3 regions of the Priestia sp. JSM ZJ58 genome follow, and region 3 is predicted to be linked to each of the others. Evidence: riboswitches for the same ligand, from Rfam matches in the RefSeq annotation. Region 3 holds a riboswitch; each other region holds the start of a gene.
The links. Region 3 has a riboswitch for thiamine pyrophosphate ahead of thiT (energy-coupled thiamine transporter ThiT). Riboswitches for the same ligand answer to the same signal wherever they lie in the genome.
Positions count from the first base shown of each region.

Region 1: linked by a shared signal. The riboswitch ahead of tenA (thiaminase II) and the one ahead of thiT (energy-coupled thiamine transporter ThiT) in region 3 are both predicted to bind thiamine pyrophosphate.
Region 2: linked by a shared signal. The riboswitch ahead of thiM (hydroxyethylthiazole kinase) and the one ahead of thiT (energy-coupled thiamine transporter ThiT) in region 3 are both predicted to bind thiamine pyrophosphate.

Region 1 covers NZ_JBISEM010000001.1:2,648,106-2,653,479, reverse strand. The annotation lists gene ACH6EI_RS14010 (SDR family NAD(P)-dependent oxidoreductase) at 79-858, shown strand; gene ACH6EI_RS14005 (ArsR/SmtB family transcription factor) at 871-1,173, shown strand; gene ACH6EI_RS14000 (aldehyde dehydrogenase) at 1,187-2,587, shown strand; gene tenA (thiaminase II) at 2,615-3,304, opposite strand; TPP riboswitch at 3,401-3,499, opposite strand; gene ACH6EI_RS13990 (TspO/MBR family protein) at 3,726-4,472, shown strand; gene ACH6EI_RS13985 (hypothetical protein) at 4,774-4,956, shown strand; gene ACH6EI_RS13980 (sodium-dependent transporter) at 5,133-5,374, shown strand, end outside.
Region 2 covers NZ_JBISEM010000001.1:2,631,855-2,637,228, reverse strand. The annotation lists gene ACH6EI_RS13925 (TetR/AcrR family transcriptional regulator) at 100-699, shown strand; gene ACH6EI_RS13920 (MFS transporter) at 796-2,013, shown strand; TPP riboswitch at 2,189-2,297, shown strand; gene thiM (hydroxyethylthiazole kinase) at 2,373-3,179, shown strand; gene thiE (thiamine phosphate synthase) at 3,193-3,837, shown strand; gene ACH6EI_RS13905 (pyridoxamine 5'-phosphate oxidase family protein) at 3,865-4,293, opposite strand; RNA gene ssrS (6S RNA) at 4,441-4,618, opposite strand; gene ACH6EI_RS13895 (hypothetical protein) at 4,728-5,348, opposite strand.
Region 3 covers NZ_JBISEM010000001.1:2,189,653-2,195,026, reverse strand. The annotation lists gene ACH6EI_RS11700 (ethanolamine ammonia-lyase reactivating factor EutA) at 1-1,410, opposite strand, end outside; gene thiT (energy-coupled thiamine transporter ThiT) at 1,567-2,175, opposite strand; TPP riboswitch at 2,208-2,308, opposite strand; lysine riboswitch at 2,482-2,666, shown strand; gene ACH6EI_RS11690 (amino acid permease) at 2,769-4,208, shown strand; gene ACH6EI_RS11685 (hypothetical protein) at 4,245-4,613, opposite strand; gene ACH6EI_RS11680 (GNAT family N-acetyltransferase) at 4,717-5,208, opposite strand; gene ACH6EI_RS11675 (cysteine hydrolase family protein) at 5,303-5,374, opposite strand, start outside.

The DNA of each region.
Region 1 (5,374 bases), 460 kb from region 3:
TGACGGGAAAAAATGAATCCTATAAGATAAGTTTAAATGTTTAAGTTCTTGAACATATAAACATAAGGAGTGAACACTATGTCACAGCATTATGCGCTCATCACCGGTGCGTCCGGAGGAATAGGTAAAGAGTTAGCTTATCAATTCGCAAAGGATGGCCATTCTTTAATTTTAGTTGCCAGAAGTGCTGATAAACTAACAGCGATTAGAGAGAATTTAAAATCTACTTATAATATTGACGTGATAACGGTTGTAAAGGATTTATCAAGAGAAGAAGAGATACAGTCACTGTATGAAGAACTTAAAAATAAAGAAATGCACGTTGATTATTTAGTGAACAATGCAGGTTTTGGACTATACGGTAAATTTATTGAAACAGCTTTAGATGAAGAGTTAAACATGATTGACTTAAATATCCGAGCATTAACTCATTTAACAAAATTATTTTTACCCGATATGGTCAAAAGAAATCACGGGAAAATTTTAAACATTGCGTCCGTTGCTGCATTTATGCCGGGTCCGCTTATGACAGTGTATTACGCAACGAAAGCGTACGTATTATCTTTCACAGAGGCCCTTGAAAATGAATTAAGAGGTACCAATGTAACGGTAAGTGCTCTATGCCCGGGTCCAACTAAAACGGGTTTTAGCGATCGGGCCCAGCTGAGCAATTCCAAGCTTTTTCAAAGCGGTGCAATGGATGTAGAAGCAGTTGCTAAAGCGGGCTATAAAAAATTTATGAAAGGTCAGACGGTTATCGTACCAGGAGTACAGTTTCGTCTCGCCACCTTCATCCCGCGCTTTGTACCAAGAAAGTGGCTTTCATCCGTTGTCCGCAGAACACAAGAAATTAAATAAAGGAGAATATTTATGAGTGAAAAAGCAGTGGAGTTATTTCGTGCCAGCATTCCTATTTTTCAGGCTCTAAGTGATTCAGCAAGACAAGATATTATTTTGCTGCTCGCGGAAAAAGAGCCTTTAACCGTTAATGAAATTGCAAACGAGTCTACTTTATCACGACCGGCAATTTCTCATCATTTAAAAATTTTACGTGATCAAAAGCTTGTGCAAATTGAGCAAAAAGGAACGCAGAGATATTATTCATTAGCTTTAAACGAGGCAGTTGAGCTATTAAAAAGCTTGCTTGCTACAGTTGAAGCTGAATGTTTATAGGGAGATGAAAGAGATGAACCACGAGCAATTCTATATCACAGATGAAACGGTCATTGAACATATTGTCTCTACACAAAAGCAGTATTTCTATGCACAAAAGACAAAGAGCATCAGCAGCCGCATTCAAGCGCTGAATAAGCTCAGAGACGCAGTCAAACAAAACGAGCAGAGAATTATGGATGCTTTAAAACAAGACTTGAATAAATCCGAAGTAGAGGCGTACACGTCGGAAATTGGGATTTTACTAGAGGAAATTCGGTTTACGCTTAAGCATTTAGCAAAATGGATGAAGCCTAAAAAAGTAAAAACCGCTTTAACACACGTGGGCTCTAAAGGGAAAATTGTTCCTGAACCGTATGGAGTCGCGTTAATTATTGCTCCGTGGAACTATCCGTTTCAATTAGCGCTGTCTCCTTTAGTAGGAGCGATTGCCGCTGGAAACACGGCGATTATAAAGCCTTCTGAATTAACGCCTAGCGTATCTCGGGTTATACAAGAATTACTAGCTGAGGCTTTTGATCCAGCATTTGTGACCGTGATTGAAGGCGCTGTAGACACGACGAGCCTGCTTTTAAAACAGCCCCTCGATTATATTTTCTTTACGGGAAGTGTAAATGTAGGGAAAATTATTATGCAAGAAGCAGGGAAGCAGCTTATTCCCGTCACGCTGGAGCTAGGAGGAAAAAGTCCGTGCATTGTACATGAAGATGCAAACCTAGATCTTGCAGCGAAGCGAATTATGTTTGGCAAAGGAATGAATGCAGGCCAAACGTGCGTTGCTCCCGATTATTTGCTCGTGCATAAAAAGGTAAAAGCGCAGCTAGTGGAGAAACTTCGCGAAGCGATTTATCAATTTTACGGTAGTAATCCGCTTGAAAGTGAGCGCTACGGCCGTATTGTCAGTGAGCGCCATTTTATTCGGCTAGTTGAGTTTTTAAAAGACGGAAACGCTATAGTTGGAGGCGGGTATAATAAAAGTACGCTCACAATAGAACCTACGGTGTTAAGTGAAGTAAGCTGGACATCAGACGTTATGCAAGAAGAAATTTTTGGGCCTATTCTTCCTATGATTGAATACGAAACGTTAGACGAAGTTATTCATAAAGTTCAAGAAAAAGCTAAGCCGTTAGCTCTTTACTTGTTTACGGAAAGTGCAAATGTACAAAACGTCATAACGGAGCGTCTTTCATTTGGAGGAGGCTGTATAAATGATACGCTTATGCATATCGCTACGCCATATTTACCCTTTGGCGGAGTTGGAGAAAGCGGTACGGGCCAATATCATGGAAAAGACAGCTTTCAGACATTTTCTCATTTTAAAAGCATGCTGTCTCAAACAACCAAGTTTGATTTGTCATTCCGCTATCCTTCAGAGAAACAAAACTTGAAAATGATTAAAAAATTATTGAAATAAAAAGCCTCCTGATAGGAGGCTTTTTCGTTATTTTGAAAGTGAAAGCTGAGAAAGCGGCCATTTTTCTTGTGTATACGCCATTTCCCAAAATAAATACTCCAGCTCACAGCTTTTGATAAAGTGATCTTTCATACGATTACGTTCTTCTTCAGTCGCTTGCTCGGTGAGTTCATCAAGTTTGTTACAAAACCATTGTGTTGTGCCATTCATTTCTTCATTATTATAAAACTGAATCCATTCATAAAAAGGATGAGAAGGAGATGGATTTACTTGTTCTGTAATGCGCTGGCCAATTTCAACGTACGTCCACGGACATGGAAGAAGCACGGCAATGATTTCCGCTAAGCTGCCTGTATGCGCAACGCTTGTCATATGGTTAATGTAGTGGCTGGCCGTTGGTGAAAGAGCCTCAGTGTGGAGGTCTTCATAGCGTACGCCTGCTACTTCACAAAAATTATTATGAGGGTGTACTTCACTATGTAATACCGTAGAAATGCCGGCATTAAAGGCTTCCATTTCGGTACGCGTACGGCATTTTGTTAAAGCAGCGCCGTAAATGCGGACAAATGCTGTTAAGTATTCGTAGTCTTGAGAAACGTAGTGAATAAGCGCTTCTTTTGGCACGTCTCCTTCAGCAATTCCTTTAATAAAAGGGTGGTTAAAAATGGCTTCGTAAATATAGTTTGCTTCTTGTCTTAATTGAGATGAAAATGACATCAAAATCCTCCTTTAATTATGAGGAAGTCACAAACAAGCACATAAAGGAAATAAAAAACACTCCGTTTATAAACGGAGTGGCAAAGGACAGTACAAAACTGAACATTGCCACTTTCCTACGCTGGTATGAGCCAGATCAGGTTCAAAGGGATCAAGAAAACTTGTCTCAGCCGGTCGGCACCCCTAGTGGACTTCCTATTAGTCTATGTTTAACTTACCATATATTCTGAAAAATAGAAAGCGTTACGGAAAATTGTTCCCTAACGGTTTTTATCTCTTAAAGAGGTAGCTTCTTGAAGCTATTTTTAATCATTTTTGTTTAAAAATGCATATTTTTAGGGAAGAAGAGGTATTAATGAAGGGAAGAGCCGTTTTCGTCTCCGAAACATTCCCATATAAATAGAAGAAAGGAGAGAACAAAATGGCAAAATTTCGTTTGTATGCTGTATTAAATACAGTAGGCTTGGCTATTACACTTCTTGTGAATTATTTAGCAAATGCGATTCCAATAGGAGGCAAAACAACGGCAGAGGCTTCTGCGCAAGTTCCTACGTTGTTTACACCAGCCGGTTATGCCTTTGCTATCTGGGGCGTTATTTATTTGTTATTAACCATTTGGGTTATACGCCAATTTTTTGCAAGAGAAGATCAAAAGGAAATATATGCACGTATCGGCATTTGGTTTTTTCTAAACTGTTTGTTAAATAGTGCGTGGATCTTTATTTTCCAAAACGATTACTATAAGTTATCCCTTTTAGTTATGCTCTTTATTTTAGGCACATTAATGATTGTATATTCCATTATTCAGCATTCTCGGATGACGACATGGTTTATGCGTCTGCCGATTTCGCTTTATCTTGGATGGATTTCTGTTGCGACTATTGTTAATGTATTTGTCGTATTTCAAGCAAATGGAATACAGCACTTACTTGGCCTAAATGAGTTAGCATGGACGATTATTATGCTGCTGGTAGGGGCTGCGCTGGGCATTATGTTTACATTAAAAAACCGAGACGCTGTTTATCCGCTTGTTTTTATTTGGGCTTATATTGCCATTGCGGTGAAACAAAGTGGAAATCAGCCAATTGTCATTACTGTTATCATCTCGATTGTTTTATTAGCAATTGCTATTATTGTGGGACTGATTAAACGCTATAGACGTTTTTAAAAAGAAGCTCTAGCTTTTGTAAGCTAGAGCTTTTTATGATGCTCTTTTGATTGTAAAAAAGCAGCTGTAAAAGCAATTAAGCTAATTAAAATACCAAAAGGAACAACAATTGGTACGAATGATAAAATAAATGTCATAAGCGTAACCTCCATGTTGCATCGGTGCATAATGAAAAATTCAACTTTTTAAATTGAAGTTCCGCTATTATAGTATGCTAGGCTTTATGTTTGGAGCCTATATGTTTAGAAATAAACGAAAAAGGCAACATACGTTACATATAGTTTATATAGGAGGAGTTAAAATGGAAACATATTTAGTGGCTTACACAGATAAAGACGATATGGAATATAAACAAGTGACGTGCGAGAGTTATGAAGATGCAGAGCGTACAGTTCTTCGTTTAGAGAGAGAAGGGCATATGCATATTGAAGAAATATCAAATCAAGAAGCCTACCGTGGAGACGAATCATCGTACAGAGAATAATTTTTGAATAGAAACATCAAACTCAAAATGAAGAGGCAGCTGCTTCTTCATTTTTTCTATTCTATATAGATATCGTTTTATAGAAAAAAGTAAAACGGGAATGATTTTCTTCTGCATTTATGTTACAGTACTAATCAGATGAGTTTTGAGTTTAGAAGAGGAGAGAGTAACATTATATGAGTAAAGGAAATCAGTGGTCTTCACGCCTCGGTTTTATTTTAGCATCTGCTGGGGCAGCAATTGGTCTAGGAGCGATATGGAAATTTCCATACGTAACCGGAACCAGTGGCGGTGGAGCATTTTTTGCGTTGTTTATTTTATTTACAATTTTTATTGGATTGCCGCTTCTGTTGGCAGAATTTATCATTGGAAGACATACGGGAAAAGAAGCGATTAGTGCTTATAAAGCAATTGCTCC
Region 2 (5,374 bases), 440 kb from region 3:
TCACTAGACAAAAAGGTTTTTCCTATGTAGTATAGGTGTCAGATAATACAAAACGAATGTTCAGTATAAATAATAAATGTACGGGGCGGTGGAAATAGCTTGAATAAAAAAAAGCTTCAAAGTGAACAAACCAAAAGAAAAGTGGCAGATGCCGCTAAAGCATTGTTTTCTCAAAAAGGCTATAAAGCTACATCTATTGAGGAAATTGTAGAAGCTACGGGAAGCAGTAAAGGGAATATTTATTATCACTTTAAAAGTAAAGAAGGGCTTTTTCTTTATTTAATAGACGAATGGGATCTTGAGTGGGAACGAAACTGGAAAGAAAGAGAGTCTCTTTACAAAACAACAAGAGATAAGCTTTTTGGAATAGCGGAGCAAATCATTTTAGATGATTTGAATCATCCTCTTACGAAAGCTGCGGATGAGTTTTTTAACAACGAGGAGAAGGGCAGCGACATCGAAGAGCGAATTGATGAGATGGTGAAACGACACGTGGAGTTTAACCGGGAACTTTTGCAACAGGGCATCGATGAAGGCGAGTTTTCTCATAAAAATGCAGAGCAGCTTGCAGTAATTTTAGAAGGGTTGTTTGTTGGAATGAGCCGCATGTCTCGAAAAACGAGTACGGAAAATGCCCTGCAGCTTTACCATTCAGCAATCGATGTATTTTTAAACGGAATTATAGCAAGGTCTTCTTAAATAAGCGGGGATGCTTATTGCGGCAATGAGTAATCCCTCATTATTTTGTATTTTTATAGACCGAACGTTCAGTATTTTTGTAATCAGGAGGTTTATATGTCATTATTGTTAAGAAATCGAGCGGCGATTTTGCTGCTCATGCTAAATATTTTTATTATCTTTACGGGAATCGGTCTCGTTATTCCAATTATGCCAACCTATATGACGGAGCTTCATATCAACGGCAGCGTGATGGGGCTTTTAGTAGCGGTGTTTTCACTAACTCAATTCCTGTTTTCGCCTTTAGCGGGGCGATTATCAGATTCGTTAGGGAGAAAGAAAATTATTGTAGCGGGAATGATTGTTTTTGCCCTGTCTGAATGGTTCTTTGGTTCAGTGAGTACACCTCTTTTATTATTTGTATCCAGAATGCTAGGTGGGGTCGGGGCCGCGCTTATTATGCCTGCTGTTATGGCCTATACAGCGGACGTGACGTCTGCTAAAGAACGCGCTAAAGGAATGGGCTATGTGACGGCAGCGATTACAACAGGATTTATTATCGGGCCCGGTATTGGAGGCTTTTTAGCTGAATACGGCATGCGCGTGCCATTTTACATGGCCGCAGTAGCAGGAGGCTTGGCTGCAGTGATTACGCTTTTTGTTTTGCCGGAGTCTCGTCCTGTACAAGGTCATGCTGTTTCAAACAATGAGAATCCAAAAGAAGATCGGCTGCTACTGCAGCTTATGAATTCCTACAAAGAACCTTATTTTTTAAGTTTAATTATCGTTTTTGTGACATCGTTTGGATTATCCAATTATGAAACGATCTTTTCACTATTTGTTGATCATAAATTTAGCTTTACGCCAAAAGATATTGCGTTTGTTATTACGTTTGGCTCTATTGCAGGGGCTGTTGTGCAGGTTACGATTTTTGGCTGGATTTTAAATAAATTCGGTGAAAAAAGAGTGATTTCGTTTTGCTTGATGATGACGGGACTTTTTATTTTACTTACACTATTTGTGCACACGTACTGGCTTATTATTGTTGTGACATTTATCGTCTTTTTAGCAACAGATATTTTACGTCCGGCAATCAGCACGCAAATGTCGATGATGGCACAAGACGACCAAGGGTATGTAGCCGGACTAAATTCTGCTTATACAAGTCTTGGTAATATTATTGGACCTGTTGTAGCAGGCTTTCTTTTTGATATAAACATTAATTACCCGTACGTATCAGCTGCACTTGTACTGCTGCTTTGTTTTCTTTTATCTTTAAGAGCAGGAAAGGACCGAAAAACAGCTGTGAGAAATCAAGCGATTCAAGAAAAATGATAGAATTTTTAGGGGATAGAAGACCTCCAGTAGTTTACTGGAGGTCTTTTAATGATGCTTTTAGTAAAGCTGTAAGATTTACAACACCACTCAGCCTATAGCGAAGCTTTATTTTATGGGCAAAACAGTGAAATGGTTGCAAATAAAAAAGGTTAATAGTAAACTTTAAACGTAACAAGAATAGTATGGGAGCTTGCGCGGGGCAGGCTGAGAGTACAGGGGCGCCTGTTGACCATTTGAACCTGTTGGATAATGCCAGCGCAGGGAATGTGAGTACATACCAAAGCACTTTGCGCATGCAAGGTGCTTTTTTGTCTTTTTTTTGCAGTGTTAAAACTAAATGAAAAGAGTGAGAGAACATGGATATTAGTAAAATTTCAGCTCAATTAGAAAAAGTAAGAGATACAAGTCCGCTTGTTCATAATATTACGAATGTTGTGGTAACCAATTTTACAGCAAATGGACTGCTTGCCCTAGGAGCGTCACCTGTTATGGCTTATGCGAAGGAAGAAGTGGCTGATATGGCTCGAATCGCCGGAGCGCTTGTCTTAAATATGGGTACACTGACGGCTCAAGAAGTAGAAGCGATGAGAATAGCAGGAAAATCAGCAAATGAAAACGGCGTGCCGGTTATTTTCGATCCTGTAGGAGCCGGAGCAACACCGTTTCGTACAGAAGTGGCATGTCAGCTTGTAGAAGAATTAAATATTGCCGTTATTCGCGGTAACGCTGCTGAAGTTGCGAATGTAGTAGGCGAGTCATGGCTCATTAAAGGCGTTGATTCATTAGAAGGGCAAGGAGACGTCATTGAACTTGCTGAGAAAGCAGCGAACAAATTAGATACAGTGATTGTTATTACGGGGAAACAAGATGTGATCACCGATGGAAACACAACGTATACAGTAGACAACGGTCACCCGTTATTTACGAAGGTGACGGGTACTGGATGTCTGCTGACATCAATTATAGGAGCTTTCGCGGCTGTAGAAAAAGAATATGTCGAGGCAAGCGTTGCTGCTTTAAGTTTTTACGGAGTGGCAGGTGAAATCGCCGCAGCGAAAAAAGGTGAAGAAGGGCCGGGGAGCTTTCAAATTGAGCTGTTAAATCAGCTTCATCTTTTATCTGGACAGGATATTGAATCATATGCAAGAGTACATCAACGTTAAAAGGAGCGGGAAAATGACAAACGAAGAAATTAAAAAGCTGCTGAAAGTTTATTTTATAATGGGCAGCAATAACTGTACAAAAAATCCGAAAGAAGTATTAAAAGAAGCAATTGAAGGCGGCGTTACCGTGTTTCAATTTCGTGAAAAAGGCGAAGGTGCACTAAAAGGAGAAGCGAAATATCAGCTGGCGAAAGAACTTCAGCAAATTTGTCAGCAGCACAGCGTTCCTTTTGTTGTGAATGATGATCTTGACTTAGCGATCCGTTTACAAGCAGATGGCGTTCATATTGGACAAGAAGATGAAAAAGCTCATATTGTTCGAGAAAAAATAGGAAAAGGAATTGTGGGCGTCTCTGTTCATAATGTACAAGAGCTGCAGCAAGCCATAAAAGACGGGGCGGATTATGTAGGAATGGGACCTGTTTTTCCTACTTCTACAAAAAAAGACGCAAAAGCAGTGCAAGGTACAAAATTAATTGAAGAAGTGCGAAACCAGAATATTGACTTTCCAATTGTAGGAATCGGTGGCATCACGCCTGAAAATGCCAAACAAGTAGTAGAAGCAGGTGCAGATGGTGTTTCTATTATTACCGCGATTAGCTTAGCAGCGTCTCCAAAAGAAAAAGCAGCTCAATTGAAAGAAGCGGTAGGAAAATAAAAAAAGCGCACAGTGTGCGCTTTTTTATTATAGCTGAACGGTTTGAGGAGTTTCTTCGCCTTCATTCATAAAGCGAATTTCGTTTGGTGTAATTTCCAGAACAACATACTCAGGGTCATTTGGACCGTCAAACCATTCTTTCATGTGATCGTTCCATATACGTCCTTTTAATTGATCACCGGTACGAAGAACAGCTGTTCCGGATAATTCTAAGTATTGATCGCCATATCCTTCGCCGCTGTAGCCTAATAGTACGTGCACGTTCGGATTGGCTTCGATTTCTTCTGCCTTATGTGTATTGATATTTGTTGGTGTGTAAAGAGCGATACCATCTTCATCGCTGAAAAATGTCATATAGCGAGAGTGGGGTTTGTTGTTTACCACTGTGGCTAATGTTCCTACACGATTTCCTTCTAATACTTCATTTACTTTTTTAGCAATTTTTTGTTCATTCATTTTATCCATCTCCTTTATTACTTTTTATGTTCCTCAATCGAAGATAAATAAAACATACATGTCTAAAAAAAATATAAGTTAACAATAAAATAATTATGTAAACTAATAAATAAAAAAATAAAAAAAGCTAGCTACAGCTAACTAAAAAATAAGCCCGCACTGCCGTAACCCTAAGTGTCTTAAATACCCAGATCTACTAGGTGGGTGCCCTCATAGCCGGGTTTAGCGTCCCAAGAAGGGCGTGCTATCTGCAGCTAAATTTTGAGCTCCCTTTTAACACTCAAAGGTTTAAGACAACATGAGTATACGCACAGCGCAGGTATGTATAACAAATGTAAATAAAATGCCGATATATAAATGTTTTCTAATTAATCAACTTTCATCGTACAAGAAATGATTATAACGGAATAATGAATGGAACGCAAGACTTTTATTTAAAGTTTTTCTTCTCTAACATCTTGGCGGTTATGCCGTAACAAAATAAAAAAAGGGCCCGCAACTGGAATGAAACATAAGAGAAGGTAAGGCCGGGATGCTATCTTTTCTTTTGTCATAACGGAATAAGAAAGCCACGTTAAAACAAAAAAATCAGCGGTCATCACGCTAACAAGCTGTGACTGCATAAAAGCATCTTCATAAGCTCTTATTGAACCTATGGATAGTCCGTATACGTAACCAGCAATCGTGAGTGCTAAGCATAGTCCAATCCATAGACGAGAAGAAATGATGGCAATGAAACGTGAAGGAATACGCGAACGTGTTCGAACTTTTTGTCCTTTCCAATGATAATAGAACAAAAGAGAAAAAGCTCCAAGCGCAAATGATAGGAGAGAAAATGGCCATCCAGGCAGTTTGTACGTATCTTTTTTACAAATCATTACCATGAACAATATTGGGAAAAGTCCTAAAAAAGAGAATACCATAACTACGAGCGGATCTACCTGTTGAAAATTTCCTGTGACAAGGTTTTTAAACAGCATATCATCAGCGGCGCTTGCTCCCGGAGCTAGCAGAAAGGCGTATAGTACAAGCATAGTCCATACAATGATGTACATATTCTCAACTCCTTTTAATTGTTTTA
Region 3 (5,374 bases):
AAAAGCGAGTGTTTTAATCGAAACAGAGATTGCCTCTCCAGCTACGGGTAACCCTAGATCGATATAATCTCCGTGGGTAAAGTCAATTTGATCTAAACAAATAATTTCTAATTCGTTCTCCTGTTTGGCTAGTGCTTGTCCTAAAGCTTTAGCAATATCCTGCTCGCATAAAACAACGAGGCACTTAGCTCCTTTAAAACAAGCACCAAATTCAGCGCTTATTACTTTTGCTAATTCTTGCAGCATTCTATAGCTGCAGTAAGGGAAATGAGATAAAGCAATAGCAACGGGAGGATCTTCTGCGCTGAAAACAGTTGAAGCCTGCATACATGCCGTTCGAGCTCTTTCTTGAAACAGCTGCGGATTCCACTCCTCCTCTTGCTGTACGGGTATCTCTATAATCGGAATATTTTTTAGCGGCAGCCGCTTTGATTTAATGTATACGGTTGATCCGCTAACTTCTGTATTTTGCATACCAGCTCCAATGACAGTGGCTCGCGTTGTTTCAGCGGCTTGAGATACCTGTATGGCTTGAAACTGATAAGCTAGCAGCGGACCAATGTCTCCGTGTATGGCCACTTCCTTCACTGTTTTTGGTTTCTCCTTCTCTATCATGGCTCCTACTCCTCCCGAGACCATGATTGTCTCTGGCCGAGTAGAAGATCTTGTATGAGGGGAAACGAGCAGCAAAGAGGTTTGCTTCAGTGCGCTCACATAATCCACGGTTTCTTTAGCTAGCAATTTGCAAATAGACGAGAGTTTTTCAAATGTTGCTTTTTCGCCTTCTTGAAGCATCAGAGAATTATTTTTTAAAAATTCAGTTAAATAAGACGAAACGTAGGTAACAATACCATCTTCGTTTAGTCGAATTAATCTTCCGCCTACATGCAGGGTAAACGTTTCAATCACTTTTCCATTTTGACATAAGGCGATGTTAGCAGTGCCTCCACCTACATCAATATTGGCAATCACTTTATTGGTTTCAGCAGAATGTTCGATTGCTCCCGATCCTTTTGCCGCTAACATTCCTTCTAAGTCAGCACCAGCTGTTGCAACAACAAAATTCCCAGCGTGTTCAGCTAGATAGTGAACGATACTCTCTGCATTTTGCTTCCGAGCCGTTTCTCCTGTGATGATCACAGCACCCGCCTCCACTTGATCTAAGGAGATCCCTGCTTTTTTGTACTCTTTTTCTAGTAATAGCGTTAACCTTCGAACATCGATTTCCACCTCGTTTACCATAGGTGTTGTATAGATGGAACTTGCATACGTTACGCGACGATCAATAATTTGACAGCCTGGCAGCGTAAACTGATTTTGTTGATTTGCTATTAACAGTTTGCTTACAATCAGTTTTGTTGTGCTTGTTCCAATATCTAAACCTATGCTCGTGATCCATTTCTGTAGCATACGATCAATCCTTTATCTCGTTTGAATATGTTGACTATCATAAAACAGTTTTTTGAATATTTCACTAACTATGTTATCAAACCTGACACACTTTTGTGTAAACAAAGGTGACAAATAAGAAAAAAGACTAAATCTTGGCAGATTTAGTCTTTTTTCTTATGATGAGTGTGATTTAGTTACAATCATTCTTGATGCCGATGGGATTAACAGTGAAAGGATAATTAGACATGATAGCAACGACCCAATCATCGAAATCCCATTCATGGAGAAAGAATACCATAGAACAGGCATTCCTTTTGGTGCAGCAAATCCCCAAAATATTAAACCTGCAATAAAATGGCAAAAATAACGAGCAAAACTTCCTATAATTAAAGATAAGATAATAAAAAAGAAAGCTTTTGATCTTTGATTATTAGCTAAATATCCTTTAATAGAACTAGAGAAAATCCCGCCAAATCCAATAAAGGTAACAGCGATAATATACTCTATAAAAGCTTGCAACGGGGTTAAAATATACGCATTTCCTAAAGCTAGTTGTAATATTCCCCATAGAAATCCAGATAAAGCTCCTCCTTTAACTCCCCATCGAAAACACATAATAAAGATAGGAACCATAGAGAACGAAATGCTTACACCTATTGCAATTTTTATAGAAGGTAAAAGATCAATCAAAAAAGCCAATGCTGCAAAAATAGCTATTTCAATTTTAGCCTGTAAAGGTAATGCTTTATTCACGTTTCTCACTCCTGTTTTTGAATCATTCATATCAAACGGTTTACACAGGAGTAAGCAAATATATGCTACTATTCCCACATTCCTACGCTAGCGTTAACTAACAGGTTCGAAGGGTCTGAACATTTCGTTCACTCTCAGCACGGCGGCTCCCCCTGTGGTACGTTTGGATATTTATGTAGTATAAAGACAATGTTTATTATACCATACGTAACAAAATAGATTCGAGAGATTTCAAAGATGTTTCTATTTTCTGAATCTATTTTTATAATGACAATCGTTTTAGTATTTGTTATACTTCTTTTATGTCAATTGAATATAAAAAACCCTCATCCTAATCGATGAGGTAGAGGTCGCAGTTTTTAATAGTAAAGTAACGGAAATGCAGAGAACATTGAGGATGTTGCTTGAAAGGAAAAATTGCCGAAGTTTAAATCACTTCTCGGTTGATTTAAGCTGGGGCTGTCTCCGAACAGGAACAGAACTGTCACATCATGCGAGTGATGTGAAGAGCTATCTTCACGGAAGGTTGACGCGGTTTTCAGATTTAAAAGCGCGCACATATACTGCGGGCTTTTTTTATGTTATCCCGTCTCTTTCCGTACATTCGAAAGGAGTATTTATCTATGCAAGAGCAGCAAGAATTAAAACGTGGGTTGAAATCTCGCCACTTAACGATGATTTCATTAGGAGGAGCCATCGGAACCGGCTTATTCCTAGCAAGTGGTGGAGCAATTCACACAGCAGGACCTGGGGGAGCGCTTTTAGCTTACGCTATTATTGGCGTAATGGTTTACTTTTTGATGACCAGTCTAGCAGAGCTCGCAGCTTATATGCCTGAAGCTGGTTCATTTAGTACGTATGCGTCTCGTTTTGTAGATCCATCCTTTGGTTTCGCTCTCGGCTGGAACTACTGGTATAACTGGGCTATTACGATTGCAGCTGAATTATCTGCTGGAGCCCTTATTATGAAATTTTGGTTCCCGAACTCTTCTTCTATTTTATGGAGTGCCCTGTTTTTATTAATTATGTTTGGGCTTAACTACCTTTCTGTAAAAGGATTTGGTGAATCTGAATTTTGGTTTTCGTTAATTAAAGTAATAACGGTTATTATCTTTTTAGTTATTGGTATTATGATGATTTTTGGTATCTTTAACAATGAAGCACCAGGTTTTAAAAACTTCACGCTTGGTGATGGACCGATTCACGGTGGATTCTTCACTGTACTAGGTATCTTTATGGCAGCTGGTTTTTCATTCCAAGGAACAGAGTTGCTTGGAGTCGCAGCTGGAGAAAGTGAAGATCCGGAAAAAACGGTTCCTCGCGCAGTTAAACAAGTCTTCTGGCGCATCTTGTTATTTTATATTTTAGCTATTTTTGTTATTGGAATGCTTATTCCATACACAGCGAATTCATTAGCAAGTGATGACGTGCGAGTAAGTCCGTTTACTTTAATATTCGAACGAGCAGGTCTGGCGTTTGCAGCATCAGCGATTAATGCCGTTATTTTAACAGCTGTTTTATCTGCTGGTAACTCAGGAATGTATGCTTCTACGCGTATGCTGTGGAACTTAGCGAAAGATGGAAAAGCACCAAGGTTCTTAGCAAAAGTGAATAAACGAGGCGTTCCAGTTAATGCCTTAATCGCAACGGCACTTGTCGGTACACTTGCATTTGGTGCTTCATTTTTTGGAGACGGTGCGGTATATACGTGGTTACTTAACGCTTCTGGTATGTCTGGTTTTATTGCTTGGTTAGGAATTGCGATCAGCCACTATCGTTTTAGAAGAGCATTTGTTGCTCAAGGTCATGATTTGAGTGAACTTCCATATCATGCAAAACTTTTCCCATTTGGCCCTATCTTTGCCTTTATTTTATGTGCCGTTGTTATTTTAGGCCAAAACTATTCGGCGTTTATGGGTGACTCGATTGACTGGTACGGTGTACTTGTTTCTTATATCGGACTTCCTTTATTCTTAATTGTTTGGTTAGGATACAAATGGACGAAAAAGTCGAAGCTTATCCCGTTAAAAGAATGTCAAGTAACAGTGAAAAAATACGAATAAAAAAAGCTCTCTATTCTTTTGAATAGAGAGCTTTTTTTATATGAGCTGATCGGCAAAATGAAGAGATATATAAGCGGATTGGTTTTTCATAACAAGCATATAACCTTTGAGGGGACGGTTATAGTAATCAGCAGCTTCGATATAATAAATACGCTGAATTAACCTGCTTAAATGAGTTGCAAAAGATGGAAGTTGGTGATTAGGAATGGTTTGGATGTAGTCTATGATTTCTTGTTTAGTTTGAAGGCCTGAACGGGTACATTCTAACAGATGAAAAAGCGGATCTGCTGCTATAGTAGATAGTTCAGAATTGTGTTTGATTCTATTCAGCTGGATATGCAGTTCATTTTGGGACCATTTTTTCGGCACAGCTCTTAGATGTTGATATTGAAAATGTGTACTCATGATAGCTAACACCTTTCGTATTAAAATAATAAAACAACTTATTATTTTAATAACCTTTACACATGAAACTAAAACGTTACAATGTGTAAAGGTGTCATACATCTTATAAAATAAGCTGATAAAAAAGTACATCTTGCCACTGATCAAATTTCCAGCCCACTTCTTTAAACTCTCCGCAAAATGTAAAATTAAATTGCTCATGCATTTTGATACTGATATCATTCCCTTTTGTAATTCCTGAAATGACAACGTGATGGTCGAGCTCTTTAGCTAATTCCAAAATGCGCTTCATAAGCTGTTTCCCAATACCATGCCCTTGTTGATTTTTATCAATATAAATCGATAGCTCTACTGTTTGAATGTACGCTTCTTTATCTCGATACGAGGAAAGCGAAGCATAGCCCGCTACTACTCCATCTTTTTCCGCGACAATAAGTGGAAAAAGTTCATTGCTAATATGATTATTAAACCAGCCCCTTCTTTGTTCTACTGTTACAGGCGTTAAGTCAAAAGTAGCAGCACTTGTTTGAACGGATTGATTATAAATTTCAACAAGCATAGGTAAATCTTCTTCTTTAGCATAACGAATGATCATATGTACAAACTCCTTATAGTATAGAATTATCTTTATTTTACTTCTTTTAAGAAACATAATCTACATAAAAAACCGATGTGCGCATGCACATCGGTTATTGGTTTTGGGCATATTGAAAGGTTTGAAGGACTTGAAGAGTCTCTTTTGTAGAAACGACCGTTGCAAA